DNA from 3 places in the Pseudomonas sp. 910_21 genome. Region 1 is predicted to be linked to each of the others. Evidence: riboswitches for the same ligand, from Rfam matches in the RefSeq annotation. Region 1 holds a riboswitch; each other region holds the start of a gene.
The links. A riboswitch is a leader RNA that binds a small molecule or an ion and turns the genes downstream of it on or off. The one in region 1 is predicted to bind cobalamin.
Positions count from the first base shown of each region.

Region 2: another riboswitch for cobalamin. It lies ahead of cobO (cob(I)yrinic acid a,c-diamide adenosyltransferase); the one in region 1 lies ahead of FW796_RS17410 (CbtB domain-containing protein).
Region 3: another riboswitch for cobalamin. It lies ahead of FW796_RS30820 (TonB-dependent receptor plug domain-containing protein); the one in region 1 lies ahead of FW796_RS17410 (CbtB domain-containing protein).

Region 1 covers NZ_VXCY01000005.1:149,978-159,416, reverse strand. Annotated here, with positions in the region: gene cobM (precorrin-4 C(11)-methyltransferase) at 1-390, opposite strand, end outside; gene FW796_RS17420 (cobalamin biosynthesis protein) at 473-886, opposite strand; gene FW796_RS17415 (CbtA family protein) at 883-1,584, opposite strand; gene FW796_RS17410 (CbtB domain-containing protein) at 1,596-1,784, opposite strand; cobalamin riboswitch at 1,883-2,115, opposite strand; cobalamin riboswitch at 2,189-2,400, shown strand; gene cobW (cobalamin biosynthesis protein CobW) at 2,499-3,569, shown strand; gene cobN (cobaltochelatase subunit CobN) at 3,573-7,346, shown strand; gene FW796_RS17395 (ATP-binding protein) at 7,467-8,474, shown strand; gene FW796_RS17390 (vWA domain-containing protein) at 8,528-9,133, shown strand.
Region 2 covers NZ_VXCY01000002.1:731,875-741,313, reverse strand. Annotated here, with positions in the region: gene cbiB (adenosylcobinamide-phosphate synthase CbiB) at 1-829, opposite strand, end outside; gene bluB (5,6-dimethylbenzimidazole synthase) at 826-1,476, opposite strand; gene FW796_RS08530 (cobyrinate a,c-diamide synthase) at 1,469-2,791, opposite strand; gene cobO (cob(I)yrinic acid a,c-diamide adenosyltransferase) at 2,802-3,413, opposite strand; cobalamin riboswitch at 3,494-3,726, opposite strand; gene FW796_RS08520 (hypothetical protein) at 3,896-4,477, shown strand; gene FW796_RS08515 (PQQ-dependent sugar dehydrogenase) at 4,548-5,867, shown strand; gene FW796_RS08510 (class I SAM-dependent methyltransferase) at 5,870-6,532, opposite strand; gene FW796_RS08505 (C40 family peptidase) at 6,554-7,087, opposite strand; gene FW796_RS08500 (C40 family peptidase) at 7,252-7,872, opposite strand; gene hda (DnaA regulatory inactivator Hda) at 8,096-8,800, opposite strand; gene FW796_RS08490 (AI-2E family transporter) at 9,030-9,439, opposite strand, start outside.
Region 3 covers NZ_VXCY01000013.1:72,496-81,934, forward strand. Annotated here, with positions in the region: gene FW796_RS30795 (glutamine synthetase family protein) at 1-342, shown strand, start outside; gene FW796_RS30800 (N-formylglutamate amidohydrolase) at 326-1,078, shown strand; gene FW796_RS30805 (APC family permease) at 1,263-2,612, shown strand; gene FW796_RS30810 (arginine N-succinyltransferase) at 2,786-3,802, shown strand; gene FW796_RS30815 (arginine N-succinyltransferase) at 3,852-4,925, shown strand; cobalamin riboswitch at 4,959-5,161, shown strand; gene FW796_RS30820 (TonB-dependent receptor plug domain-containing protein) at 5,191-7,239, shown strand; gene FW796_RS30825 ((2Fe-2S) ferredoxin domain-containing protein) at 7,251-8,003, shown strand; gene FW796_RS30830 (ABC transporter substrate-binding protein) at 7,996-8,910, shown strand; gene FW796_RS30835 (diguanylate cyclase) at 9,095-9,439, opposite strand, start outside.

The sequences.
Region 1 (9,439 bases):
CTGGGACACATCCGGCAAGGTCAGCTCGGCCCCCAGCAGCGCGGCGCAGGCCGCTGTGGCGGTGACTCCGGGGACGATTTCGAAGGCAATGCCCAACTCCCGCAGGCAGCGGATCTGTTCACCGATGGCGCCATACAGGCTCGGGTCGCCGGAATGTACCCGGGCCACATCCTGTCCTTGGGCATGGGCTTCCCGGATGGCCTCGATGATCTGTTCAAGGTGCAGTTCGGCGCTGTTGATCACCCGCTCAGCCCGGTGGCCTTCCAGTACTGCCTGAGGCACCAGGGAGCCGGCGTAGATGATCACCGGGCAGCGATGGATCAGGCGCTGGCCCTTGACCGTGATCAGTTCCGGGTCGCCGGGACCGGCACCGATGAAATAGACAGTCATGGCTGTCTCCTGTGAGAAAGGGGCTGGAGCCGTGCTTCAAATGAAGATTGCTCATGATCAAGGCGGGGGATTATCGAGGATTTTACCGGCAAGCGGCCATTGCCAGGGTGGCCTGGGCGTATTTCTGACGAGGGATCAGCAGTTGGGCCGGGCCGGGATGCAGCTGTTCGGCCATGGCCAGGGCAGCACTTTCGGCAACGCCGTAGCAGCCGGTGCGTTCAAAGGCGATCTGTGAACGGTGGCTGAGGCGCAGGGCATAAGGTGCCAGTTGCATGCTGCTGAAACAGGTCAGTGGCAGTGCCAGTTGCTCGGCCAACTCCAGCAGACCGGGCTCGGCCTGTTTCAGGTCGATGCTCGCCAGGGCGAAAACCTGCTGCGTATCGATGCGATGGGCTTCCAGCACCTGATCCAGCAGCGCGCGCAGCGTGGTCACCGGGCAGCCTTTCTGGCAGCCCAGGCCGACCACCAGGGTCGACGCTGCGCGCACTTCGATCATGCTGAGTACTGATCCGTGTTCCTGCGCCGGAACAACCAGGCGCTGATCAGCCCGAGGGCTAGCCAGAAGGCGGCGTTGGTCAACTGCGAGGCGATTTTGAATTGTGCCTCCAGCTCTTCCGGGGCCAGCATCGAATGCACTTCCGGTTGTGGCGCGCCGATCACGTGAGGCACGGCGATGATGGCCGCGCCCAGCAGTTTCAGCAGCCAGTTGCCGGCGAACACGATCAGGGCAAGGCCCACGGCGGTGGAAGCGGCAGCGCCGACCCACCACACCTGGCGCTGTACCAGGTCGGCGGCGGCGGTGCCCGGCAACTCCGGTGGCAAGCCCAGGGTCGGCGCCAGGCAGAAGGTCGCATAACCCGCCAGGCCCCAGAGCAGGCCCTGGGAGGTGCGGCTGGGCGCCCGCAGGGTGTAGAGCCCGGCCAGCATCAGGGCGAAGCCGACGGCCACCACCAGATTGCCGCCCGTGGTGGACAGCACTCGCTGCCAGCCATCTTCCGGTTCCCAGGCTTCGGCGTCGTGGCTGTGGCCGGCCATGGCGCCTTCGGCGTGTTCATGGACTTCTGCGGCCGGGGCCTTTTCATAGGTTTCCGCCTGCAGAATCAGCGGGGCCACCCAGAAGCTTTGCAGCAGGGTCAGCAGCAAGGCCGCCAGCAACCCGGTGAACCCTGCGGTTTGCGCAATACGCTTGATCATGTCGGCAGGTCTCAGTGGCAAGGGAAAGCAGCGCTGTGACGGGTGTCGTGGGCGGCGTTGTGCACCGCTTCGATATGGGAGAAGCCGGCGAAGTACACCAGGCAGGCGCCCAGCAGCGAAGCGCCGATGGCGGCCACCAGGCGCTGGCTCAGGGTGGAGGTGCTGCTGGTGGAATGGCTGGTGCTGCTGATGATCGACATGGCGCTTCCCTCTGGAGTGTCAGCGGGGAGAGTGGCGCAGGAAAACCCCGCGTGACCGGCACGCAGGGTTTGCAACAGCGCCCGCCCACCGCGGGTTTGTTATGTGTGTGTTGCGGGCCGGTCTCCGGGCTGGCGAGGGGCAGGGGCCGAGTCATGTCGGACCGTGCCGGCAAGTGTCGCCTTCCCATGCCTTGGCACAGTGGATCTGACACTTCGCTCGCTTACCGTTGCGGGGGCAGCACCGGACTGGTCACGGCTTTTGTAGTAAAGCACGTGATTCACCGGTTTCCCGTTTCACCCTGTGAAGGGCACCCGTAACAAGGCGCGTAGGAAATCATGGCCGGGGTAACGTCGTCAATTGCGGACGCCGGCGCATTGCCGATTGACCGTCCCCCGCGCTCTGCGTAGCCTTGCGCCTTCGAGGTTCTTCGACCAGCGGTCGAAGCTAAGAAGGGAACGCGGTCGATGCCGCGGCTGCCCCCGCAACTGTGAAGGGTTTCATTTCTGCAAGGCCACTGCATTCGCGTCCGGAACGCCTGCGGGAAGGCGTAGAAACCGCCAGTCCAATGACTGGCAAGCCCTCAGCCAGGAGACCTGCCTCGATCCCAGATTCTCACTACAACCGGGCGGGGTGATCCGGTGGCGAAATCTCCGCGCGCTCCTGCGCTGCGGCTCTCGTCCCGTTTGCCCGCCACCTTTGCCAAGGGGCATCCGATGAAAACACTGGCCAAACTTCCCGTCACCATCGTCACCGGCTTCCTTGGCTCGGGTAAGACCACCTTGCTGCGGCACATGCTGGACAACGCCCAGGGCCGGCGCATCGCGGTCATCGTCAACGAGTTCGGCGAGCTGGGCATCGATGGCGAGATCCTCAAGCAATGCTCCATCGGCTGCACCGAGGAAGAGGCCAGTGGCCGGGTCTATGAGCTGGCCAACGGCTGCCTGTGCTGCACCGTGCAGGAAGAGTTCTTCCCGGTGATGCGCGAACTGGTGGCGCGCCGCGGCGATCTGGATCACATCCTCATCGAAACCTCCGGCCTGGCCTTGCCCAAGCCCCTGGTCCAGGCCTTCCAGTGGCCGGAAATCCGCAGCGCCTGCACCGTCGATGCAGTGATCACCGTGGTCGACAGCCCGGCCGTGGCCGCTGGCACCTTCGCCGCGTTTCCCGATCAGGTGGACGCCCAGCGCAAGCTCGACCCCAACCTGGACCACGAATCGCCCCTGCATGAGCTGTTCGCCGACCAGCTGTCCAGCGCCGATCTGGTGATCCTCAACAAGACCGACCTGATCAACCCCGAAGACCTGGCCAAGGTGCGCCTGGAAGTGGCCGAAGAGCTGCCGCCAGCAGTCAAAGTCATCGAAGCCAGCAGCGGCCGCCTGCCGCTGGACGTGCTGCTGGGCCTGGGCGCCGGCTCCGAGGAGCACATCGACGGCCGCCACAGCCACCACGATCACCACCACGACGGTGACGACGACCACGACGATCACGATCACGACGCCTTCGATTCCATCTCCATCGAACTGCCCCAGGCCGACGAAAGCCTGCTGCTGGACGCCCTGACCCAACTGGTGGTCAAGCACGGCATCCTGCGGGTCAAGGGTTTTGCCGCGATCCCCAACAAGCCGATGCGTCTGCTGATCCAGGGCGTGGGCACGCGCTTCGACAAGCACTTCGACCGCAAGTGGGGGGCTGACGAAGCCCGCACCACGCGCCTAGTGCTGATCGGCCAGGAACTGGACGCCGCTCAGCTCGAAGCGCAACTGCGCGCCGCCCTCAGCGTGTAACCCATGCACCTGCTCAGGACCCAGCCCGGCGGTTTCGTGTCGGATGACAATATTGCCGACCTTGGACAGACCCCCGCCGAGCTGGTGATCCTGTGCAGCGGCGACTCCAGCCTGGCGCTGCTGGCGGACGCTGCCGAGCAATTGCCCGAGGACTACCCCAGCTTTCGCCTGGCCAACCCGATGCAGGTGCAGAACCATGCGTCGGTGGACCTGTATGTGGACGAAGTGCTGCGCCACGCCAAGGTGATCCTGATTTCCCTGCACGGCGGCATTGGTTACTGGCGTTACGGCGTCGAACGGCTGGTGGAACTGTCCCGACGCGGAGTGCAGTTGATCCTGGTGCCGGGGGACGATCGCCCGGACCCGGAGCTCAGCGACCTGAGCACGGTACCGGCCACCGAGCGTGATCGCCTGTGGCAATACTTGCGTCAGGGCGGCCGCGATAACGCCTTGAACTTCTATCGTTGCCTGGCCAGCGGCCTGCTGGGGCGCGACTACCCCTGGAGCGAACCGCAGACCCTGCCACGCACGGCGATCTATCACCCACACAAAAGCCAGGCCACCCTCAGCGACTGGCAGGCCGATTGGCAGCCCGATCAAGCAGTGGCGGCGCTGCTGTTCTACCGTTCCCACCTGCAGGCGGCCAACACCGGTTTTATCGATCTGTTCTGCCAGCGCCTGCAGGCGGCGGGGCTCAACCCCTTGCCGATGGCCGTGGCCAGCCTCAAGGAAGCCGGTTGCCTGAGCCAGGTGGAAGACTGGCTGGATGCAACCGCGGCCGGGGTGATCCTCAATACCACCGGCTTTGCCCAATCCAGCCCCGAAGCCCCGCACCTGCGGCCGTTCCGGCGCAATATTCCGGTGATCCAGGCCATTTGCGCCCAGGACAACGAACCCGTCTGGCGTGACAGCGAGCAGGGCTTGGGGCCGCGGGACCTGGCCATGCACATTGCCTTGCCGGAACTGGACGGGCGCATCATCAGCCGGCCCATCAGTTTCAAGGACCTGGCCTGGCGCAGCGAGCGCAGCCAGTCGGATGTGGTCTGCTATCGCGGCCAGCCCGAGCGCATGGATTTTGTCGCCGAACTGGCTCGACGCTGGGTCGAGCTGGGACGCCTGGACAATGGCCAGAAGCGCATTGCCCTGGTGCTGGCCAACTACCCGACCCGGGATGGTCGTATTGGCAACGGCGTCGGCTTGGACACCCCGGCCGCCGCGCTGAACATCCTCAAGGCCCTGCACGCCGAAGGCTACCCGCTGCCGGCCGAGTTGCCCGCCAGCGGCAGCGAGCTGATCCGGCAACTGCTGGGCGGGGTCAGCAACGACCTGGACAGCCTCGACCAACGCCCGTGTCAGCAAAGTCTGGCCCTGGACAACTACGCGGTGATGTTCCAGGCCTTGCCGGAAGCCAATCGTCAGGCCGTGCTAGCGCGCTGGGGCGCACCGCAGCAAGACCCGATGTTCCGCGACGGGCGGATGATGATCGCTGGCCTGCGCTTTGGCCTGACCTTCGTCGGCATCCAGCCGGCCCGGGGTTATCAGGTGGACCCCAGCGCGGTCTATCACGACCCGGATCTGGTGCCGCCCCATGGCTACCTGGCGTTCTACTTCTGGCTGCGCCAGACCTACGGCGCCCATGCGCTGATCCATGTCGGCAAGCACGGCAACCTGGAATGGCTGCCGGGCAAGGGCGTCGGCCTCTCGGAGAGTTGCTGGCCGGATGCGCTGCTGGGCCCGCTGCCGAACATCTACCCGTTTATCGTCAACGATCCGGGGGAGGGCGCCCAGGCCAAGCGCCGCACCCAGGCGGTGATCATCGACCACCTGATGCCGCCCCTGACCCGTGCCGAAACCTACGGCCCGCTGCGTAATCTGGAGCTGCTGGCGGACGAGTACTACGAAGCCCAACTGCTGGATCCACGTCGTGCCCGGGAGCTGCAGCGGGACATCCTGCAACTGGTGCGCGAGACCCACATCGACCGCGAGTTGCAACTGGGCGAGCAGCTCGACAGCGACGCCGATGCGGCGATCTGGCTGCCGCGCCTGGACACTTACCTGTGCGACCTCAAGGAATCGCAGATCCGCGATGGCCTGCATGTGTTCGGCGAATCCCCTGACGGCCGACTGCGCATCGACACCCTGCTGGCCTTGCTGCGCATTCCCCGGGGCGATGGCAAGGGTGCCCACGCCAGCTTGCTGCGAGCTTTGGCCAAGGCCTTCGGCCTGGGCTTCGATCCCCTGGACTGCGCCCTGGCCGAACCCTGGACCGGGCGCCGTCCGCAGTCGTTGCAACGGCTCAGCGAGGCCTTGTGGCGCACGGCGGGTGACGTGCGCGAACGCCTGGAGCTGTATGCCGCAGCCTTGATCGAAGCCGCGCTCCAGGGCCCGGTGGCGCAGTTGGACGAGGCGGGCTGGGAGCCGGTGCAGGTGATCATCGAGGCGTTGCGCGAGGTGGTCGCCCCGCGCCTGGACGCTTGCGGCCCCGCAGAAATGCGCGGCCTGCTGGACGCCTTGAGCGGCCGCTTCGTTCCCGCCGGCCCCAGCGGTGCGCCGAGCCGTGGCCGTCTGGACGTGCTGCCCACCGGGCGCAATTTCTATTCGGTGGACGTGCGCAACCTGCCCACCACCACCGCCTGGCGCATCGGTTTCCAGTCAGCCAGCCTGATCCTCGAACGCCACCTGCAGGACCACGGCGACCACCTGTTGCAGTTGGGCCTGTCGGTCTGGGGCACCGCCACCATGCGCACCGGCGGCGACGACATTGCCCAGGCCATGGCCCTGATGGGGGTGCGTCCAGTGTGGGCCACCGGCAGCCAGCGGGTCGACGATTTCGAGATCCTGCCCCTGAGCCTGCTGGACCGGCCCCGGGTTGACGTAACCCTGCGGGTGTCCGGGTTCTTCCGTGACGCCTTCGCCAACCTGATCCGCCTGTTCGACGCGGCGGTGCAAGCGTTGGCGGCCCTCGACGAACCCGATGACATGAATCCGCTGGCGGCCAGAGTCCGCGCTGAACGCGCAGCCTTGATTGCCTCCGGTCTGGATCAGGACACCGCCGCGCGTCAGGCCGGCTGGCGGATCTTCGGCGCCAAGCCCGGGGCCTATGGCGCCGGGGTCCAGGGGGCCATCGACGGCCGCCTGTGGCAGAGCCGCGAAGACCTGGCCGAGGTCTACTTGAACTGGGGCGGCTACGCCTATGGCGGCAGCGACGAAGGCACTGCCGCCCGTGAGCAGTTCGCCTCCCGCCTGAGCCAAGTACAGGCGGTGCTGCAGAATCAGGACAACCGCGAGCACGACCTACTGGATTCCAACGACTACTACCAGTTCCAGGGCGGCATGCTGGCGGCGGTGGAAAGCCTCAGCGGCGCCAAGGCCGCCAGCTACCACGGCGACCACAGCCAGCCGGACCTGCCGAAGATCCGCACGCTCAAGGAAGAACTGAACCGGGTGATCCGCTCGCGGGCGGCCAATCCGAAGTGGATCGAAGGGGTCAAGCGCCATGGTTACAAGGGCGCCTTCGAAATGGCCGCGACCCTGGACAACCTGTTCGCCTTCGACGCCACCACCGAGCTGATCGACGATCACCAATACGCTTTGCTGGCGGACGCCTACCTGCTGGATGACTCGACCCGCGAGTTCGTTCGCCAGCATAATCCCCACGCCCTGCGCGACATGACCGAGCGCCTGCTGGAGGCTCAGCAGCGTGGCTTGTGGCAAGAGCCCGGCGATTATCGTGAAGCCCTGGAAAACCTGCTGCTGGATATAGAAGAAGATTCCTGATTCGGCGTAGATCGCGAGCAAGCTCGCTCCTACAACGGCAATGCCCTACCTGTAGGAGCGAGCTTGCTCGCGAAGGCGTCCTCCCAGACACCCCTGACCCGACCCAAGCGAGACCCCGACATGAGCGACACCCCCCATTTTCCGCTGTCCGCTGTGGTCGGCGCCGACGCCCTGAAACTGGCCCTGTGCCTGACCGCCATCGACCCGAAGATCGGCGGTGTGCTGATCGAAGGCCCCCGGGGCATGGCCAAGTCGACCCTGGCCCGGGGCCTGGCCGACCTCTTGGCCAGCGGGCAGTTCGTCACCTTGCCCCTGGGCGCCACCGAAGAGCGCCTGGTGGGCACCCTGGACCTGGATGCCGCCCTGGGTGAAGGCCGGGCGCAGTTCTCCCCGGGGGTTCTGGCCAAGGCGGACGGCGGCGTGCTCTATGTCGATGAAGTCAACCTGCTGCCCGACCACCTGGTGGACCTGCTGCTGGACGTGGCCGCCAGCGGCACCAACCTGATCGAGCGCGACGGCATTTCCCATCGCCATTCGGCGAAATTCGTGCTGATCGGCACCATGAACCCGGAAGAGGGCGAACTGCGTCCGCAACTGCTGGACCGCTTCGGCCTCAACGTCGCCCTCAGTGGCCAGACTGCGCCGCTGGAGCGCGGGCAGATCATCCGGCGGCGCCTGGATTTCGACAGCGATCCCCAGGGCTTCTGCGGCCAATGGGCCGAGGCACAAACAGCGTTGCGCGAGCGTTGCCAGCAGGCCCGAGCCCTGCTGCCAGCCATCGCCCTCGATGACCGGTCCCTGGAGCTGATCACCGAGCGTTGCTTTGCTGCAGGAGTCGACGGCCTGCGTGCCGATCTGGTGTGGTTGCGGGCCGCCCGAGCCCACGCCGCCTGGCGCGGTGCGAGCGCCATCGCCGAGGAGGATATCGACGCGGTGGCCGAGTTCGCCTTGCGCCACCGCCGCCGGGAGGTTGCGCCCAACGCGCCTCAATCAGGACAAAGCCCCCAGGCACCGGCATCACACAACGCCCAGCCCAGCGAAGGCCAGGGCCAATGGGGCGAAATGCCGGCCCAGGCCCTGCCGACCGGCGCCCGTCGTGAAGTGCCCAGCTGGCCAAAAAAGCCCTAGGCATTCGTCCCCGCACTGACCGGGGGGCGGATGCCAAGCCCCGGGCGGGGCACCTGGATCAGGGCCGGCAAGGCAAAAGCCGCGAGGCCCGCGCCGGTTCCATCAACTGGCCCGGCACCTTGCTCAAAGGCCGGCCGCGCCTGCGCCAAGACCTGCTGTTTCGCCTGCGCAGCCGCACGCCCCATGAACTGTGGCTGGTGATCGTCGACGCCTCGGCCTCGACCCGTCGGCACTCGGCCCTCAGCGACGCCAAGGGCCTGCTGGCGCAACTGTTCGACGACGCCTACCGCCGGCGTGCGCGCCTGGCCCTGCTCACTGCCAGCGGCCAAGCGCCCCGTTGGCAGGTCCAGGGCCTGAAAGCCTCCAAGGACCTGCGCCACTGGCTCGACGGTCTCGGAGCTGGCGGTGGCACGCCCTTGCTACAAGCGTTGGTCGAGGCCGCCCAATGGCTGGAACAGCGCCAGCGGCGCCTGCCGGCGGAGCGCCAGCGCGTGCTGCTGATCACCGATGGCCGGCTGAAAACCCTACCCGCCCAGATACCCCTCAACTGCCCGACCTTGATGCTCGACATCGAACGCGGCCCGATCCGCCTGGGCCGCGCCCGGGAACTGGCGCAGCTTCTCAACGCCGACTACCGCCACCTCGACGCCCCCGTGTAGGAGCTGGCTTGCCAGCGAAGGCGTCGTCCGGTGCGGTGCAAGGCTGCGGGCCAATTCGCCGGCAAGCCGGCTCCTACAGGGGGCGGGGCGTTTCGAGGGATGCCCATCTCCCCGTAGGAGCTGGCTTGCCAGCGAAGGCGTCGGTCGGGACGGTGCAAGGCTTGCGGGCCAATTCGCCGGCAAGCCGGCTCCTACAGGTGGCGGGGCGGTTCGAGGGATAAACATCCCCCCGTAGGAGCTGGCTTGCCAGCGAAGGCGTCGGTCGGGACGGTGCAAGGCTTGCGGGCCAATTCGCCGGCAAGCCGG
Region 2 (9,439 bases), on a different contig from region 1:
CGATGGAGTCGGCACTCGCCGGCTCGCCTTCGCCCAGTTGCGGGCGCTGGTGCAACTCACCGTGATAAATCGCTGCGCCGCCCAACTCGACCCCCAGGGCACCCGCTCCAGCCGCCATCACCGGGCCGGCATTGGGGCTGTCCCAGGTCGGGCCCTGGCGCCACCAGCATGTGAGCGCCAGGCGGGTCTTGCCCAGCAAGGCATAGGTCAGGGCCACCAGCCGTGCAGGAATGTAATTGAGCAGGTCGTCGATTCGCGCCGCCGCCCAGCCGAAACGCTCAAAACGCTCGTTGCGATAACCCCACATCGCATCCAGAGTGTTGCTCAGACGATAGAGCACCACCCCTGGCGCGCCGGCCACGGCGAACCAGAACAAGGCGGCGAACACGGCATCGCTGCCGTTTTCCAGCACCGATTCAGTGGCTGCCCGCGCCACTTCGGTGGCGTCCAGCTCACGAGTCTCACGGCTCACCAGAAAGCCGACCCGATGCCGGGCTTCATCCAGGTCGTCACTGCGCAAAGCCTGAGCCACCGGCTCGACGTGCTCGCCGAGGCTGCGAAGACCCAGGGCGCAATACAGTGCAACGATCTCCACCAGCCAACCGATGTAGGGCAGCCAGGACAGGGCCGTGGCCAACAGGGTCAAGGGCAGCACCGCCAGTACCCAGGCCGTGACCCCATGGCTGCGCCAGCCTCGGCCGGCGGCGTTGAAACGTTGCTCGATACGATCCGCCACACGGCCAAAGGCCACCAGCGGATGCCAGCGCTTGGGTTCGCCCAGCAGCGCATCCAGCGCCACCCCGGCGACACTCAGCAACGCCACACTCATTGACTCACTCCCCAGTAATTCTCATACAGCAACTCACTCAATGGCCGGGGTTGCGCCCAGCCCTGCAGCGCCAGCATCGGCGCCGGATAGAACTCGGTAACCGGTCCCAGGCACAACACGGCCAAGGGTTTGGCGCCGGCGGGTAATCCCAGCAGGTCGGCCAGGGCCTGGGGCTCGAACAGCGAAACCCAGCCCATGCCCAGGCCTTCGCTGCGGGCCGCCAGCCAAAGGTTCTGAATGGCACAGGACAGCGAGGCCAGGTCCATTTCCGGCAGGGTCCGCCGTCCAAAGACATGCCGCTCGCGCCCATCCATCAACGCCGCCACCAGCACCTCGGCACAGTCATTGATGCCTTCGACCTTGAGCTTCATGAACTCGTCGGAACGCTCCCCCAACGCCTCGGCAGTGCGCACCCGCTCCTCCTCCACCAACTGCTGGATTCGTCCACGCAGTGGTCGATCGCTGATACGGATAAAGCGCCAGGGTTGCATCAACCCGACACTGGGCGCCTGATGCGCCGCTTCCAGCAAACGCTGCAGCAGCTCGGGCGCGACACTGCCACCGGCGAAGTGACGCATATCCCGGCGTTCGGCAATGGCGCGATAAACCGCCTCACGCTCCGCCGCAGAAAACCCCTGCTCACTCACCTGCCACGCCCTCTGCAGAAGCCGGCACGAACAACGCCGCCACCGCCGCCGGATTGGACGGAAAGTAAAAGTGCACATAGGAGGCAGTCATCCGCCCATCGCGATACACCGCTTCCGCACCACGACCACCATTGGGACTGATGCCACGGGCAATCGGCTCGAGTTGCGTGCTGGTCAGGGAATGATGATAGGTGTGGCCACGCAAGCTGCCCTCCGGCAACTCCACCGCTTGCAAGGCCAGGGCCGCCAGGCGTTTTTGCATCACGGCATCGCCGGGCAGCAACCCCAAGAGATTGGCACGCAGCCCTTCGACGTCGGTCAGGGAGTCCAGCAAATACAGCATGCCACCACACTCCGCGAGCAACGGCTTGCCCGCACCATGGTGAGCACGAATAGCGCCCAGCATCGCGGTGTTTTGCGCCAGTGCCTGATGGTGCAATTCGGGGTAGCCACCGGGCAGGTACAAACTGTCCGCCTCCGGCAACTCGGTGTCATGAATCGGCGAGAAGAAGCTCAACTGCGCGCCCATGGCCCGCAACAGATCCAGGTTGGCGCCATAGGTAAAGGCAAACGCCTCATCCCGCGCTACGGCGATTCGCACACCCGCCAGCAAAGGCTCGCAGGGCTCCGGCGTGGGTGCGGCAAAGCTCACAGCCGGCGGCAGTGCCACTTGGCAACTGCTGGCCAGGGCTGCAGCGGCGGCATCAAGACGCAGGTCCAGATCATTCAGTTCGCTGGCCTGCACCAGCCCCAAATGGCGGCTGGGCAGCTCGATGCCAGTCTCCCGGGACAAGGCTCCATACCAGCGCAGTCCCTCGGTGAGGCTGCCTTCAAGCAACTGCGCGTGACGCAAGGTGCCTACCCGGTTGGCCAGCACCCCAGCGAACGGCAGGTCCGGCTGATAGCGGGCCAGTCCCAGGGCCAGCGCACCAAAGGTCTGGGCCATGGCGGTGCCATCGATCACCCCCAGCACCGGGACTCCGAAATGCCGTGCCAGATCGGCGCTGGAGGGCGTGCCGTCGAACAGCCCCATGACCCCCTCGATCAGAATCAGGTCCGCTTCGCCCGCAGCCTCCCAAAGCAAGCGGCGGCTTTCTTGCTCCCCGACCATCCACATGTCCAGCTGGTACACCGGAGCACCGCTGGCTCGCTCAAGAATCATTGGATCGAGAAAATCCGGACCGCACTTGAATACCCGTACCTTGCGCCCCTGGTTGCGGTGCAAACGGGCCAATGCCGCGGTCACGGTGGTCTTGCCCTGGCCGGAAGCCGGTGCGGCGATCAATACCGCCGGGCAATGACGAACATCGGTCATGAATTCACACTCACAGCTCAACACCTTTCTGCGCCTTGATACCGGCCTGGAACGCATGCTTGATCATGCCCATTTCAGTGACGGTATCCGCCAGCTCGATCATCTCCGGCTTGGCGCCGCGGCCGGTTACCACCACGTGCTGCATGGGGGGACGGGCCTGCAGGTCACTGAGCACCTGATCCAGATCCAGGTAGCCGTGCTTGAGGGCGATGTTCAACTCGTCGAGTACTACCAGGCCAATCTCCGGGTCGTTCAGCAGCTCCCTGGATACCGCCCAGGCCGCTTCGGCCGCAGCAATGTCGCGCTGGCGATCCTGGGTTTCCCAGGTGAAACCCTCACCCATCACGTGAAACCGCACCTGCTCTGGAAAACGCCGGAAGAACAACTCTTCGCCGGTGCTGTTACGGCCCTTGATGAACTGCACCACGCCGCACTGCATACCGTGGCCCATGGACCGCGCCAGCATGCCGAAGGCCGAACTGCTCTTGCCCTTGCCATTGCCGGTCAGCACCAGCAACAAACCACATTCGTTGGGCGAGTTGGCGATGCGCTCATCGATCACGGCTTTTTTGCGCAACATGCGCGCCAGATGGCGTTCGTCACGATCGGGGGATTCACTCATGGGGCAGCTCTCCGTTGGGGCTGGGGAACGGCGGGCAGGAAAAGAAAGAGACGGCGCTAGCCTGGCATCGCCCACCGTGATGCCGTTGGATGGATCAGGCCGGTCTCCGGGCTCATGAGGGGCATCGCTGCCGGGCTGCGCGCCTTCCCATGTCATCGACACAGTGGCATCTGGCACAGCCTTGACTCATCTACCGTTGCGGGGGCAGCGCCGGAATCGTTGCCGTGTCCATCGCTGGAACAGGCACTGACCGGCTTCCCTGTTTCACTCTGTCGACCACGGGCCACAGAGCACCTGAAACAAGTCGCGAAGGTTAGAGGGTTGGGGGTGGAGCGTCAATTAAAGCCGGCCGTCGCACATCGCACAAAACTGCACTGCATCAACAAACTGGCGCCAATCTTGTGCCACACTCAGAGCGGTGATATCAAATAGCCACATTCCGGGACCCAGGTCCTGCCACACAACAATAAGGGGTGAGTTCGATGCAAGGCATGATCATCAGCAATCCAAAGCTGGAATTCCTGCGCCCGATGCTGGAACGCTGGTTCGATTGCATTGACCGCTACAACGCAGTCCGCGGCGATAACGAAACCCCGTACTGGTTCGATGAAAAGGCCAACCTGGGATTACTCTCCGCGGCCGCCTGGATGGCGGAGATGATCAGCCTGGAACACAGCCCCAGCAAGAAGCAGCAGGAGGAAGGTGCTCGCAACGCTCGTACCGACCTGTATCTGGCCACCAAGGACGAACGCGCTTATATCCAGACCACTCAGCGCTGGCCACGGGTCAACAGCCTGCACCTGACCCAGCCATTGCTGGACATTGCCAGTGACGCCAAAAAGATCAGCTATCCCAGCGACCTGAGGCTCGGCTGCCTGTTTGTAGCCCCGCAAAAAGCCCAGCACAGCGCCTCTCCCGAAGAACTTCAGGACATGCTGGACGAGTTGCAAAAGGAGCACTGCTGCGCCGTAGCCTGGTACTTCCCCTACGCCTACCGCAAGCTGCATAACGAAAGCGGCCACTACCATCCGGGGATTGCCGTACTGTTCAAGGAGGCCCGCTGATCAGGCGGAACCATCGACTGGCTATGCTCCTCTATGACTACGACGTTCGTGCACTCATAGGGAAATCAGCATGCTCAAGCTTCAACACACCTTGCTTATCGTTATCGCCGCCGGCCTCACCGCCTGCGGCGAAACCTCCAGCCTGCAAGTCTCAGACGGCACCGGACCGAACCCCAAGCTGCCGGAACCCAATCCCACGCTGATCCCCACGGTCAATATTGCCCCTGCCATCGGCTGGCCCCAAGGCGCAAAACCCACGGCCGCAGCCGGCACCCAGGTTGCCGCCTTCGCCGAAAACCTCGACCACCCACGCTGGCTGTATGTATTGCCCAATGGCGATGTATTGGTGGCTGAAACCAATGCACCACCCAAGCCGGATGACAGTCAGGGCATTCGTGGCTGGATCGCCGGAAAAGTAATGGGCCGAGCCGGCGCAGCCGTCCCCAGCGCCAATCGCATTACCCTGTTGCGGGACCAGGATCACGACGGCGTGGCGGAAACCCGCAGCCTGTTCCTGGAGAACCTCAACTCCCCCTTCGGCATGACCCTGGTGGGCAATGATCTGTATGTGGCGGACACCGACAAGCTGCTGCGCTTCCCCTATCAGAACGGTGACACCCACATCAGCGCAGCCCCCACCAAGGTGCTCGACCTCCCCGGCGGCACACTCAACCACCACTGGACCAAGAACGTCATCGCCAGCAAGGACGCAAGCAAGCTGTATGTCACCGTCGGCTCGAACAGTAACGTTGGGGAAAATGGCCTGGATAAAGAAGAAGGCCGTGCGGCCATCTGGGAAGTGGATCGCGCCAGTGGCAAGCATCGCCTGTTCGCCACCGGCCTGCGCAACCCCAATGGCCTGGCCTGGGAGCCGGTCAGCGGAGCGCTATGGACCGCAGTCAATGAGCGCGACGAAATCGGCAGCGACCTGGTTCCGGATTACATCACCTCGGTCAAGGACGGGGCTTTTTATGGCTGGCCCTTCAGTTACTACGGGCAACACGTGGACGTGCGGGTCAAGCCACAAAATCTCGAGCAGGTGACCAAGGCAATCGCTCCGGATTACGCCGTAGGCCCACATACGGCCTCACTGGGCCTGACCTTCGCCGAAGGCAGCAAACTTCCCGCCCCCTTTACAGAAGGCGCCTTCATCGGCCAGCACGGGTCCTGGAACCGCAAGCCCCACAGCGGCTACAAGGTGATATTCGTGCCTTTCAGCGCGGGCAAACCCCAGGGACAACCAATCGACGTACTCAGCGGCTTTCTCAATGCCGATGAAAAAGCCCTGGGGCGCCCGGTCGGGGTAGTCATCGATCAGCAAGGAGGCCTATTGGTCGCCGATGATGTCGGCAACAAGATCTGGCGGGTATCCGCCGCCAAGGCGCCCTGAGTTCAGCGCTTGCGGCACAGGGTCAGGCCATCCCCCAGGGGCAGCAGTGACAAGTCGATGCGCGAGTCATCCTTCAAGGCACGATTGAGCGCCTGGATGGCTCGGGTATCCTCACTGGCGGCATTCGCCTCCAGCACTCGCCCGCTCCATAGCGTGTTGTCGAACACCGCCAGCCCCCCAACTCGCAGCAAACGCAGGGCGAACTCCAGGTAGGCCGGGTAATTGGCCTTGTCCGCATCGATAAAGATCAGATCGAAAGACTCAAGCGGGCCCGCCTGCTCCAGGCCAGCCAGGGTCTCCAGCGCAGGCGACAGGCGCAGGTCAATACGCTGGTCGACTCCCGCCTCCTTCCAGTAACGACGGGCGGTGGCATTGTAGTCACCGGGAATGTCACAACAGGTCAACGAACCGTCGTCGGGTAGCGCCTGAGCCATGCACAAGGCGCTATAGCCGGTGAAGGTCCCGACCTCGAGGATCCGGCGAGCACCGGTGAGCTTGATCAGCAGCGCGAGGAACTGCCCTTGTTCCGGCGCCACTTGCCAGCGCGCATTGGGCAGCGCCTGGGTTTCGTCACGCAAACGACGCAATAGGGGCGTCTCACGCAGTGAAACGTCCAGCAGGTACTGATAAAGGGCATCGTCGAGGTTGAGAGTACGAGCAGTCACGAGCACCTCGACAGGGAAGGCTTATGGATTGTGCGCCAGATGTTCCGGCTGCAGTACACGCTTGGCGCTCAGGTAGGCCTTCTGCCAATAGGCCTTGGACAGACTGTCGAGCTTAACGGTGCCACCTGTGGCCGGGGCGTGCACGAAACGTCCTTCGCCAACATAAATCCCGGCATGGCTGACCTGAGAACCGCCATTGGTGGCAAAGAAGATCAGGTCACCGGTCTGCAAGGCATTCTTGCCCACATCCGGCGCCTGCATGCCAATCATTTCCCGAGTCGAGCGCGGCAAGGAAATACCCGCCGCATCGCGGTAGACATAACCAATCAGACCGCTGCAATCGAATCCGGAGTCCGGAGTATTGCCACCCCAGCGATAAGGCGTGCCTACCAGGCCCAAGGCGCGAAACAGCACGTCTTCGGCAACCGGAGAAAAAGCCTGGGAGGAGTTGAATACCGGAGCACGTACCACAGGCGCCGGAGGCGGTGTACGGCTGGCGCAGGCACTGAGCAGTGCAGCGAGGGCAATAAGCGCAAAACGGGCCGAGGTCGACATAAGCTGAACAATCCTGATCGGGATGCGGCTTTCTCTGCCGTGGTACTGAAAACAAAACCGCGTAAGCAGGGCTTACGCGGTTAGTTTCAACAATAGATCAGGATTCTAGCGTCTACACGCCAAACTTCAAGTAAGACTTTAACTTCGCCCTACAAATAGTCTGCTTATTTACGTGCAGTGACTACAGTCGGCGCCATGGCGAGGGCTCGCTTGGCTTCGATGAAGGTCTTGCTCCAGTAGCTGTCACCCAGGCTATCGACCCGCACGCCGCCACTGCGACGACTGCTGGAGTGGATGAACTGATCATCCCCCAGGTAGATACCGGCGTGGCTGACGCGCCCACGGCCATTGGTGCTGAAGAACAGCAGATCACCCGGCTTGAGGTTGTTGCGTGCGACCAGAGGAGCCTTGACGTTGATCATTTCGCGAGTGGAACGCGGCAGGTTCATGCCCGCCTCTTCGCGAAACAGATAACCGATGAAACCGCTGCAATCGAAGCCGGCCTCCGAGGTACCGCCGAAACGGTAACGGGTACCGATCAAGGACATGCCGCGCTCGAGGATGCTGTCAGCCAGAACTGGCAACTGGTAAGGCTTGCTGTCAGAGAACTCTGCCAGTTCCTTTTCAGTTGCCAGCTCTTCCTGGTAAACAGCGGAAGACTGGTTTTTTGCGGAGACTTGAGCCTGTTGCACGGGCTGCTGCTGAGACACCGGTGTGTGAGAAGCGCAACCAAACAACAGGGTAACGAGTGCGAGAGGCACGAGGGGTGCGAAGCGATTTAGCATGGGCACGACCGTGGCTTGAAATAAAAGAAGACGCGACTATGCCTTCTATCGCCCTCATTTGCAAATTCAATCGATCAGAATGTGACTTATGAGTTTCTTCCGTACATCTAAGGCTTTAAGCCCATTTTAAGTTCGCCCGCCTCTGGAAACCCTTCCAAAGGTGCGTTTTCTGGCGCCTGAAATATGCCGAACGCATACCAGGGAAACTCTGCAGGCCCCGGTTTTACCAGCCTAGGGTCTCTTTCAGGAAGGGAATGGTCAGTTTGCGCTGAGCTTGCAACGAGGCCTGATCAAGACGTTCGAGCAGCTCGAAAAGAGCACTCATGCTGCGAGTGCCGCGAGTCAGAATAAAATGCCCGACTTCATCGGTCAGGTGCAGTCCACGACGGGACGCACGCAGTTGCAGGGCACGCAATTTATCTTCATCGGAGAGCGGACGCATCTGGAAGATCAGCGCCAGGGTCAGACGGGACTTCAAGTCCGCCAGCTTCACTGGCAACTCTCGGGGCGAGGTCGAGGCCGCGATCAGCAAGCGTCGGCCACTGTCGCGCAAGCGATTGAACAGATGGAACAGTGCCTCTTCCCAATCCGCCTTGCCGGCCACCGCCTGCAGATCATCCAGGCAGACCAGTTCGTACTGTTCAAGGTTGTCGAGAATCTCGATACCACGATCCAGCAACTCTGCCAGCGGCAGATAAACCGCAGGCTCCCCCAACTGCTCGAAACGCAAACACGCCGCCTGCAGCAAGTGAGTACGGCCTACGCCGTCCTTGCCCCAGAGATAGATCAGGCTTTCGGTCCAGCCGGCGTCGGCTTCGCATAGGCGCTCGACGTAGCCGAGTGCAGCGGCATTGGCGCCTGGGTAGTAGTTGATGAAGGTGGCGTCATCACGCAGACGCACACCTAGGGGCAGCTGAATCGGTTTCATGCTGACTGAACAGTTCCAAAGGAACCGTTAGTGGCCTCTGTGTAAAGTTTGCAAAGTTTATACCCGTGACGCCGAGCGCACAATGCAGCAGACCACAAGCAAAATCAAAGGTTTGCGTCAGTCGAAACGGGCTGAAGGGGATTCTTTGACAGCCTGGACAGCAGCAGGTCGATAGTCATGAAGGAACGCCCGCCCGGGGCGCCCCTAATCATCTAGCCCTTCGCCACCCTTACAGTTCGGGGTCTTCAGCACCACTGTAGAGGTCCGAGTCCTTGTACAGGTCGTGCACATGGCGTACCAGCACCATGATCACTGCCGCCACTGGCAGAGCCAGCAGCACCCCGGTAAACCCGAACAGTTCGCCACCAGCGAGGATGGCGAAGATTACCGCCACTGGGTGCAGACCAATCCGGTCCCCCACCAGCAGCGGCGTCAGCACCATCCCCTCCAGCGCCTGCCCCACCATGAATACCGCAACGATGCCGAGCATCGGGTACAGGTCGCCACCAAACTGGAACAGACCGGCAATCAGCGCCGCGCCAATACCTATGACAAAGCCCATATACGGCACGATCGCCGCCAAACCGGCAATCAGCCCAATCAACAAGCCCAATTCGAGCCCTACCAGCATCAGCCCTG
Region 3 (9,439 bases), on a different contig from region 1:
CTGGAATTCCGTGCCCTGGACGCCACCGCCTCGCCACACCTGGCCATGGCCGTGATCCTGATCGCCGGACGCCTGGGCATTGAACAGAAGCTGCCCCTCAACGCGGTGACCGACAAGGTCCCCGACGAGCTGAGCACCGAACAGCGCCTGGCCAGCGGCATCGTGCCCCTGCCCGGCACCCTGACCCAGGCCCTGGAATGCCTGCGCAGCAACACGGAGTTGCTGCAGACCCTGCCGCCGGAGCTGCTGAGCACCTATTTCGCCGTCAAACAAAAGGAAGTGTCCCTGACCGAGCACCTGACCGCTGCCGATCTCTGTGAGCACTATGGACACCTGTACTAAACCCGCCGAGCTGGGGTTCTACACCGAGCCGGCCTATCGCCTGTTCCGCGAAGACTCCACGCATCCGCTGATCCTGGTGTGCGAACACGCCAGCCACTACATTCCACCGGCCCTGCACGACCTGGGCCTGGACCCGGTGGCGGCCCGGGAGCATATCGCCTGGGACCCGGGCGCCCTGGAACTGGCCCAAAGCCTTTCCCAGGCCCTGGGCGCAACCCTGATCGCGGCCAATTATTCGCGCCTGCTGATCGACCTGAACCGGCCGCGACATGCCCCCGACAGCATCCCGCTGCAAAGCGAGATCTATCAGGTGCCGGGCAATCAGCACCTGGACGAGGCCACCCGCGAGTACCGCCGCCAGCAACTGTTCACGCCGTTCCACCAGCGTCTGCAGCGGCTCATCGACCGGCGCCTGGCCGAAGGCCGCGAGGTGCGCGTGGTGGGGATTCACAGCTTCACCCCGATCTACTACAGCCAGCCACGTGCGCTGGAAGTCGGCGTGTTGTATGGCAGTGCCACGGCCTACGCGGCGCGAATACTGGAAGGTTTGTGGACCCTGCCGATAAAGGTGGCGGGCAACCAGCCTTACGAGATCAACCCCTTGAGCGACATGACCGTGCCGGTGCACGGTGATGCCCGGGGCCTGGAATCGGTACTGATCGAGGTGCGCAACGACTTGTTGCGCAGCCCTGAAGCGGTGCAGCACTGGAGCGACTGTCTGGCGCCGCTGCTGTAACGGATATTGAAAGACGCTTGAACGCAACAAAGGCTGTTTGCAGGACAGGTACAACAACAAGAAAAACCGCTGTGGTGTGTCTTTAACCCTGCCAGGTTCAAACACAGACCGGCGCACGAGGCGTCAATGACGACCCTCGCCGCCGGATGCGCCCACTTACATTGGCTACAAGGAGAACTGCTTCATGGAGATTGAAGAATTCGGCTACAAACAGGAACTCAAGCGTGGCCTGAGCCTGCGCGACCTGGTGGTCTACGGGATGATTTTCATGATCCCCATCGCCCCGTTCGGGGTCTATGGCTACGTCAACCAGGAAGCCCCGGGCATGGTGCCCCTGGCCTACATCATCGGCATGGTGGCGATGGTCTTCACCGCCCTGAGCTACGGCGCCATGGCCCGCGCCTTCCCCATCGCCGGCTCGGTCTACTCCTACGCCCAGCGCGGCCTCAACCCCCACGTGGGCTTTCTCGCCGGCTGGCTGATGCTCCTGGACTACCTGCTGATCCCGCCGCTGCTCTACGTCTACGCGGCCATGGCCCTCAACCACCTGTACCCGGAAGTGCCCAAGGTCGGCTTTATCCTGGCGTTCCTGGTCAGCGCTACCTTCGTCAACCTGCGGGGTATCACCTTCACCGCGCGGATGAACATCCTGTTCCTGCTGGCACAACTGGTGGTCCTGGGGATCTTCCTGTTCTACGCCTGGAACGCTCTGCACGGTGGCACCGGCAACGGCCAATTGACCCTGGCGCCGCTGTACAGCCCGGAAAACTTCCACTTCGGCATGCTGATGCAGGGCGTATCGATTGCGGTGCTGTCGTTCCTGGGCTTTGACGCCATCTCGACCCTGGCCGAAGAGGTCAAGGGCGACCCGGGCCGCAGCGTCGGCCGCGCCGCCCTGATCACCCTGGTGGTGATGGGGGCGATCTTCGTGGTGCAGACCTGGATCGCCACCGACCTGGCCGCCGGCATGGGCTTCAAGTCCGCCGACACCGCCTTCTATGAAATCGCCGAACTGGCCGCCGGCAGCTGGCTGGCGACCCTCACCGGGGTGGCCACGGCGCTGGCCTGGGGCGTGGCGGTGGCCATCACCTCGCAAGCCGCGGTATCGCGCCTGCTGTTCGGCATGGCCCGGGACGGCAAGCTGCCCAAGGTGCTGGCCAAGGTCCACCCGAAACACAACACCCCGCACATCAGCATCTACCTGGTGGCGGTGCTGTCGCTGCTGATCTGCTACCTGTTCATCAACTCGGTGGACACCCTGACCTCACTGGTCAACTTCGGCGCCCTGAGCGGCTTCATGCTGCTGCACATCACGGTGATCAATTTCTACTGGCGCCGGCAGAAATCCGGCCAGGTGGTGCGTCACCTGATCTGCCCGGTGATCGGCTTCGTGATCGTCAGCGCCATCATGTACAACATGGGCGTGGATGCGCAGAAACTCGGCGCCATCTGGATAGTCGCCGGGCTGGTCTACCTGTTCCTGCTGAACAAGCTGGGCAGCGGTGCCGCCCTGCCCGATCCGCTCAAACCCTAAGTGACTTCCCTGCGGCGCCGGATGGCGTCGCGCTTCCCCCCGAGGCAGCCGCCAAGAGCCGCCCGGGGACAGGCCGCCGGATGCCGTGGCCGTGGAACTGCGTGGTAACCGACAGTGATGTCTGGCCAATGTTCGCCCCCGGGGCGAGCGGCCCTTGATACAGGAGTGCACCCATGCTGGCCTTGCGTCCCGTGGCGTTATTCGATCTGCCCCAACTGCGGCGCCTGGCCCGCGAACGCCTGCTGGGCGTAACGTCCCTGGTGGATGACGAAACCTGCCTGCGGGAAAAGATCCTCGACTCCTTGGCGTCCTTCGCCAAGGCCGAGGCCAGCCAGGGCCCGGAGAACTACTTTCTGGTGCTTGAGGACCCTGCCAGCGGCCTGCTCCACGGCTGCTCCGACATTCTCGCCACGGCGGGCTTTGCCGCGCCGTTCTACAGCCTGCGCAACCGGCCCTTCATCAGCAGCTCCAGGGAGCTGAACATCGAGCACGGGGTGCCGACCCTGTCCCTGTGCCAGGACCTCAGCGAACAGACCCTGCTGCGCAGCTTCCATGTGGACCCGGCGTTGTCGGGCACGCCCCTGGCGCAGCTGACGTCACGGGCCCGTCTGCTGTTCATGGCCGCCCACCCCCAGCGTTTTGCCGAGAGCACCATCAGCGAGATCGTCGGCTACAGCAACGCTGCCGGCGAATCGCCGTTCTGGGAGGCGGTGGGCCAGCACTTCTTCGACCTGCCCTACATCGAGGCCGAACGCCTGTGCGCCCTGCAGGGCCGGGGCTTTCTGGCCGAACTCATGCCCCAGTACCCGCTGTACATCCCGATGCTGCCGCAGTCGGCCCAGGACTGCATCGGACAGATTCACCCCGATGCGCGAGAAGCCTGCGACATCCTGCTCGACGAGGGGTTTGCGCCTACCCAGTATGTGGACCTGTTTGATGCCGGACCGACCCTGCAAGCCCGCAACAACCAGCTACGCTCGATCGTTCAGAGCCGGGTCGCGATCAGCTACCTCAGCCCCCAGAGCGGCCGCGGTCGCCACTGGTTGCTGAGCAATGACCGACTGCAAGGATTTCGCGCCATTGTCGCGCCCCTGGATGAAGCCCCGGGCGATGTGGTCGGGCTCGACCTGTCGATGCTCCAGGCCCTGCAACTGACACCGGGCGAACCGGTACGGGGAATCGCGTTATGAGTTGCCCGCTGTTGCTGCGCTGCCCGGGACCGCTGCAAGGAGTCCACCGATGATCGTCCGTCCGATCCGCGTTACCGATCTGCCGGGGGTGCTGGCCTTGCTGGAAGGCAGCTGTCGCGAGTTGAACAACCTCTCCACCGACCCCGAGCGCCTGGCCCATCGCTTGCGCTGGGCTCAGCGCACCTTCGCCAGCCAGGTGGAACGGGCCGATGCCGACTACCTGTTCGTGCTGGAGGACGACGACCAGCAAGTCATCGGCATTTGTGGCCTGAGCGGCGCCATCGGCCTGCGCGAGCCTTGCTACAACTACCGGGTCGGCATCACCCGTGGCAGAGCCCCGGGGCTGGGTATCGACAAGCAGGTTCCGACCCTGTTCCTGTGCAACGAGATGACCGGGCAATCCCAGCTGTGCTCGCTGTTTCTGCGGCGCGACCAGCGCCAGGGCTACACCGGCCGCCTGCTGTCCACTGCACGCTTGCTGTTCGTCGCCGAGCACCCGGCGCTGTTCGGCGACAAGCTGGTGGCCGAATTGCGTGGCCAGCTCGACAGCCAGGGCTGCTCACCGTTCTGGGACAGCCTGGGGCGACACTTCTTCAAGATGGACTTCCAGCAGGCCAATCGCCTGTCCAGCCATGGCAGCAAATCCTTCATCGCCGAACTGATGCCGCGCCAGCCGCTGTACACCTGCCTGCTCAGCCCACAGGCCCAGGCGGCCATCGGCCAGGCCCACCAGAGCACCGAGCAGGCGGTGAACATCCTGCGCGACGAAGGCTTCAGCCATCAGGGCTGCATCGATATCTTCGACGGCGGGCCGCTGATCGAGGCCGAAGTGGCGAAGATCCGCAGCGTGCGTGAAAGCCAGACCCTGCCCTTGCTGGTGGGCAGCCCGGACGAACAGGCGCCGGTGTGGCTGATTCACAACCGCCGCCTGGAAAGCTGCCGCATCACCGCCGCCCCCGGGCGCCTGGTAGCCGGCTGCCTGCTGGTGGACCGCCTGACCGCCAAACGCCTGCAACTGCAGCCAGGGGACTCGGTACGCGCCGTGCCACTGTTGGCCTGCCCGGCGCGGCCTCTGGGCCCGTCCGGCATCGCCCTCGCGCCTGGCGCCGCCCTGCCCCTGTAGCCACGAGATTGACGAACGCCGGGGCGAATGTTCATATGCCGCCCAGTTTCAGGTGCCTCATGCCGCCGTGCACGAGGTGAAACGGGAAACCGGTGCGCCCCTTCAGGGCCAGTCCGGTGCTGCCCCCGCAACGGTAAGCGAGTGCTGCATTCAACACGCCACTGTACCCAAGGTATGGGAAGGCGAATGCCGCCAGACTCGCAAGCCCGGAGACCGGCCTGGAACTTCTGTTTGGCAATCCTGCGGTGGGCGGGCATGGGCCGGTATGGTCGCGTGCCTGTGGCCGATACCTTCTCCTGCGTGCTTCCCGAAGACACTTTCGAGAAGACCAAGAATGACAACAACCTTCGACACTTCCCCTGCCTGCGACTGGCGTGCACCGCGCTGCTCCCTGGGGGGCGCCCTGCTGGGCTGCCTGTTCAGCCCCCTGCTGCTGGCCGAGGACAGCGGCTTGCAACTGGAGCAGCAGTTCGTTTCCGCGCCTTCGGTGGAATCCACCACCGTGGCCGAGATGGCCAGGTACGGCAGCAAGGTGGAGATCATCGATCGCCAGCAGATCGAACGCGCCGGCCCCAGCAGCGACATCACCCGGGTCCTGCAGATGTACGTGCCCGGCCTCTACGTCGCGCCGAAAAACGGCCCCTTCGACTACGGCACCTATTCCCTGCTGGGGGGCCGCAACGACGACACCCTGATCCTGCTGGACGGCGTACGCCTGAACAACCGCCTGTACGGCGGCCTGTACCTGGACACCTTGCCGGCCAATGCCATCGAGCGCATCGAGGTGCTCAAGGGCGGCCAGAGCCTGCTGTTCGGTACCCAGGCGGTGTCCGGGGTGATCAACATCGTCACCCGCAGCCCCCAGACCCGCGACACCTCCGGCGAGGTCAACCTGGGCCTGGACAGCTTCATGGGCCAAAGCGGCGATGCCCGGGTGGAGCGCATCCTCAGCAACGGCTTGGGCGACCTGGGCCTGCTGGCCTATGTCAGCCACAACGTCTCCGATGGCTACCAGCCCTATCGCAACAGCGCCTACAGCGCCAGCACCCGGGACAAGAAACGCGCCTATGAAGTGACCACCTTCGGCGCCAAGGCGATCCAGGGCTTCGCCGACGATTCGCGCCTGGAACTGTTCTACCAGTACAGCGATGCCAACCTGGATTTCGCCCGCCCGGTGAACAACAAGAAAACCACCAACGACCGCATCCAGCAGATCGCCACCGCGACCTTCGAGCAGCGCCTGAGCGAGCGCTTCAGCTACTTCATCAAGGGCCATGTCAACGACTGGGACACGCGCTACACCAAGATCGACAGCCTCAAAGACGGCAGCCTGGTGACCAGGAACCGTAACGACTACTGGGGCTTCACCGACTGGGGCGTTCAGGCCGAAGGCAAGGCCGAGCTGGACGGCGGCCATGTGCTGGTGTTCGGCACCGACAACCAGTGGTTCAAGGGCCAGGACGATGTGCTCAAGATCGACAATAACCAGGCCCAGGCCAATGCCCTGTACACCCAGTTGCGGCCGGTGTTCGCGGCGCTGCCCGACTGGCATCCGAGCCTGGGCATCCGCCACGAGAAGATGAGCGGCGGCGAGAGCGCCACCGTGGGCATGCTCACCTCCCTGTACGACCTCAATGCCCATTGGCAACTGCGCGGCCAGTACGGCAGCGCCTTCAAGCTGCCCAACGCCGAGCAGCTGTTCGTCAACGAGGACTACGAACAAGGCAACCGCAACCTCAAGCCGGAAAAGAGCCTGAATGCTGAACTCGGCCTGGACTACAAGGGCAGCCTGCTGGCCGGCGAGTTCAACGCCAGCGTCACCGCCTTCCAGCGCAAGATCGACGACCTGATCGCCCTCGATGGCATCCACTGGGTCAATGGCGAGGGGCGGATCAAGGTGCGCGGCATGGAGGTCGACGGCCGCTGGCAGTTCAGCCCGCGATGGAACCTCTCGGCGGACCTGACCCGCAATCTGCTGGAGTCGCGCAACGGCGTGACCCTGAGCAATATCCCCGGCTTCTTCGCCCGCTCGCGACTGGGCTACGAGTCCGAGGATCGTCAGTGGGGAGTGGGTGGCGCACTCCGCTACATCGGCCAGATCGACAGCGCGAAGAAGGTCGACTACGGCCACTACTCGGTGGTCGACGCCGATGCCTATCGCTACCTCGACAGGGCCCAGCAACATCGCCTGAGCCTGCTGGTGGAGAACCTGTTCGACCGCGACTACACCACCAGCATGACCAGCAGCTCGCCGGCGGTGGACAACCTCGGCCGCCCCTTCACTACCGAAGTGCGCTACACCTACCGCTTCTGAGGCCCATCGACATGCACAAGGACTATCAACGGGTGCTGTTCGTCGGCCCCGGCCTGCACGGCGGCGCCCTGGGCGAGGCCTTTGGCCGGGAGCTGAAGGCGCTGCGCAGCGATGACGCCGGCACCCGGGTGATCGACACCCTGGACGGCTTCGACAGCCTCTGGGCCGCCCTGGAGGAACCCTTGCCCGAGGACGGCGCGGCGCTGCTGGTGGTGGACCTGGAGCCCAGTTCCGACAGCGCCTACCTGGACTGGCTGCGCGATGAACTGGGACGCCTGGCCCGGGCCCACCCCCAGGCGCCGCAGCTGTGGATCACCGCCCAGGCCCTGGGCCGTCGCGGGCTGGATGCGGCGCTGGCCTGCGCCAGCATCGCCCAGGGCGAACGGCACCTGCCCTGCGATCAGGTCAATGCCGTGGCCAGCGACCCGGACTGGTCCCGGGTGCCGCCCCATGCCCGGCAGGTGTTCCTGTGCACCGGCCCGCGCTGCGTGCGCCGCGGTGCCCTGGCGCTGTGGAAGACCCTGCGCCGTGAACTGCTGCGCCTTGAGCACATGGAAACCCCCGGCGGCGTGCTGCTGACTCGCACCGCCTGCCAGTTCCCCTGCAACCTGGGGCCGGTGCTGACCGTGCACCCCGATGGCTGCTGGTACCGGGTCAGCGACGACAGCCAGGTCGTGCGCCTGGTGCAAGGGCATCTGCTGGCAGGTGAGCCGGTGCAGGATCTGCTGATCCCCTCGCCTTATGCGGGGGTGGCGGATGCCTAGGAAAATCCTCGGCCTGCTGCTATGGCTGGCGACCGGCCCGGCCCTGGCGGCCAGCTATGACAATTGCGGCAAGACCTGGACTGTCGAGGACGCCCCCCGGCGCATCGTTGCCCTCAACCAGCACAGCGCCGACCTGTTGCTGGCCCTGGGCGCCGGGCCATCGATGATCGGCGTCGCCTACCTGGACGACGACAGTCGGGCCCAGGCTCAGGGGCAGTACCACGGCGTGCCGGTGATCGCCCGGCAATACCCGTCGGCGGAGGTGCTCTACAGCCTGAAGCCCGACCTGGTGGTGGGCGGCTTCGCTTCGGCGTTTCCCGACAACTTCAGCTCCCGGGAGCGCCTGGGGGCCATCGGCGTCGGCAGCTACCTGCTGGAGTCGGCCTGCGCCGGGCATGATGAGGACTACTTCGGGCATATACGCCGCGACCTGCAGACCCTGGGCCGGCTGTTGCATCAGCCAGCCCGGGCCGAGCAACTGATCGCGGCCATGGACGCCGACCTTGCCGCGGCAGCAGCCTTGTATCGGGGCCGCGACACGCCGGCGGTGTTCTACCTGGACAGCGAGGTCAACGGCCTCGCCAGCCAGGGCCAGCGTGGGTTTGTCGGGGTATTGCTGCAGGCCGCCGGGGCCCGCAACAGCTTCGCCGCCATCGACCGCCCGCGCCTGACGGTAGACAGCGAAACCCTGCTGAACAACGACCCGGACGTGCTGCTCCTGGCGGACGCCCTGTGGTCACCGGCCACGCGCAAACGCCAGCTGCTGCAGCGTGACCCGGTGCTGTCGCGGCTGCGGGCGGTGCGCGAGGAGCGGCTGCTCGACATCCCCTTCACCCAACTGGTACCGGGCATCGCCAGCGGCCGCACCGCGCTGGAACTGGCCCGGCGCCTGCACCCCGCCCCGTAGGAGCCGGCTTGCCGGCGAACGGAACACCGCCAACCTCGCGGCGTCCCTCCCGACGCTTTCGCGGGCAAGCCCGCTCCTACCAACCACAGCCTCTGTAGAAGCCGGCTTGCCGGCGAAGGGAGCACCACCATCCCCGGGGCGTACCCCCGGTGCTATCGCGGGCAAGCCCGACAAGAGGCAGGTATTACAGGGGATTCAACACCCTGCGCGAAGGCAGTTCCGGCGGATGGCAGGTGACGTTGTTGCGACCGCAGGTCTTAGCGGCATACAAGGCCTGGTCGGCATCGTTCAACCAACCCATGGCGTCCTCGTGCATGGAGCTGAACGCCGCCAGGCCAATGCTCAAGCTCACCTGCAACGTCGGACTCTGTTCGTAACCCAGGGCCGCGAAACGCCCGCGCAGGGCTTCCATCAGGTCGGCGGCATGTTCCAGCGGCACGTCCGGCAGGATCACGCAGAACTCGTCGCCACCATAACGCCCGGCCTGATCACTGACTCGCAGGTTCTGCTTGAGGATCTTGCTCAACTG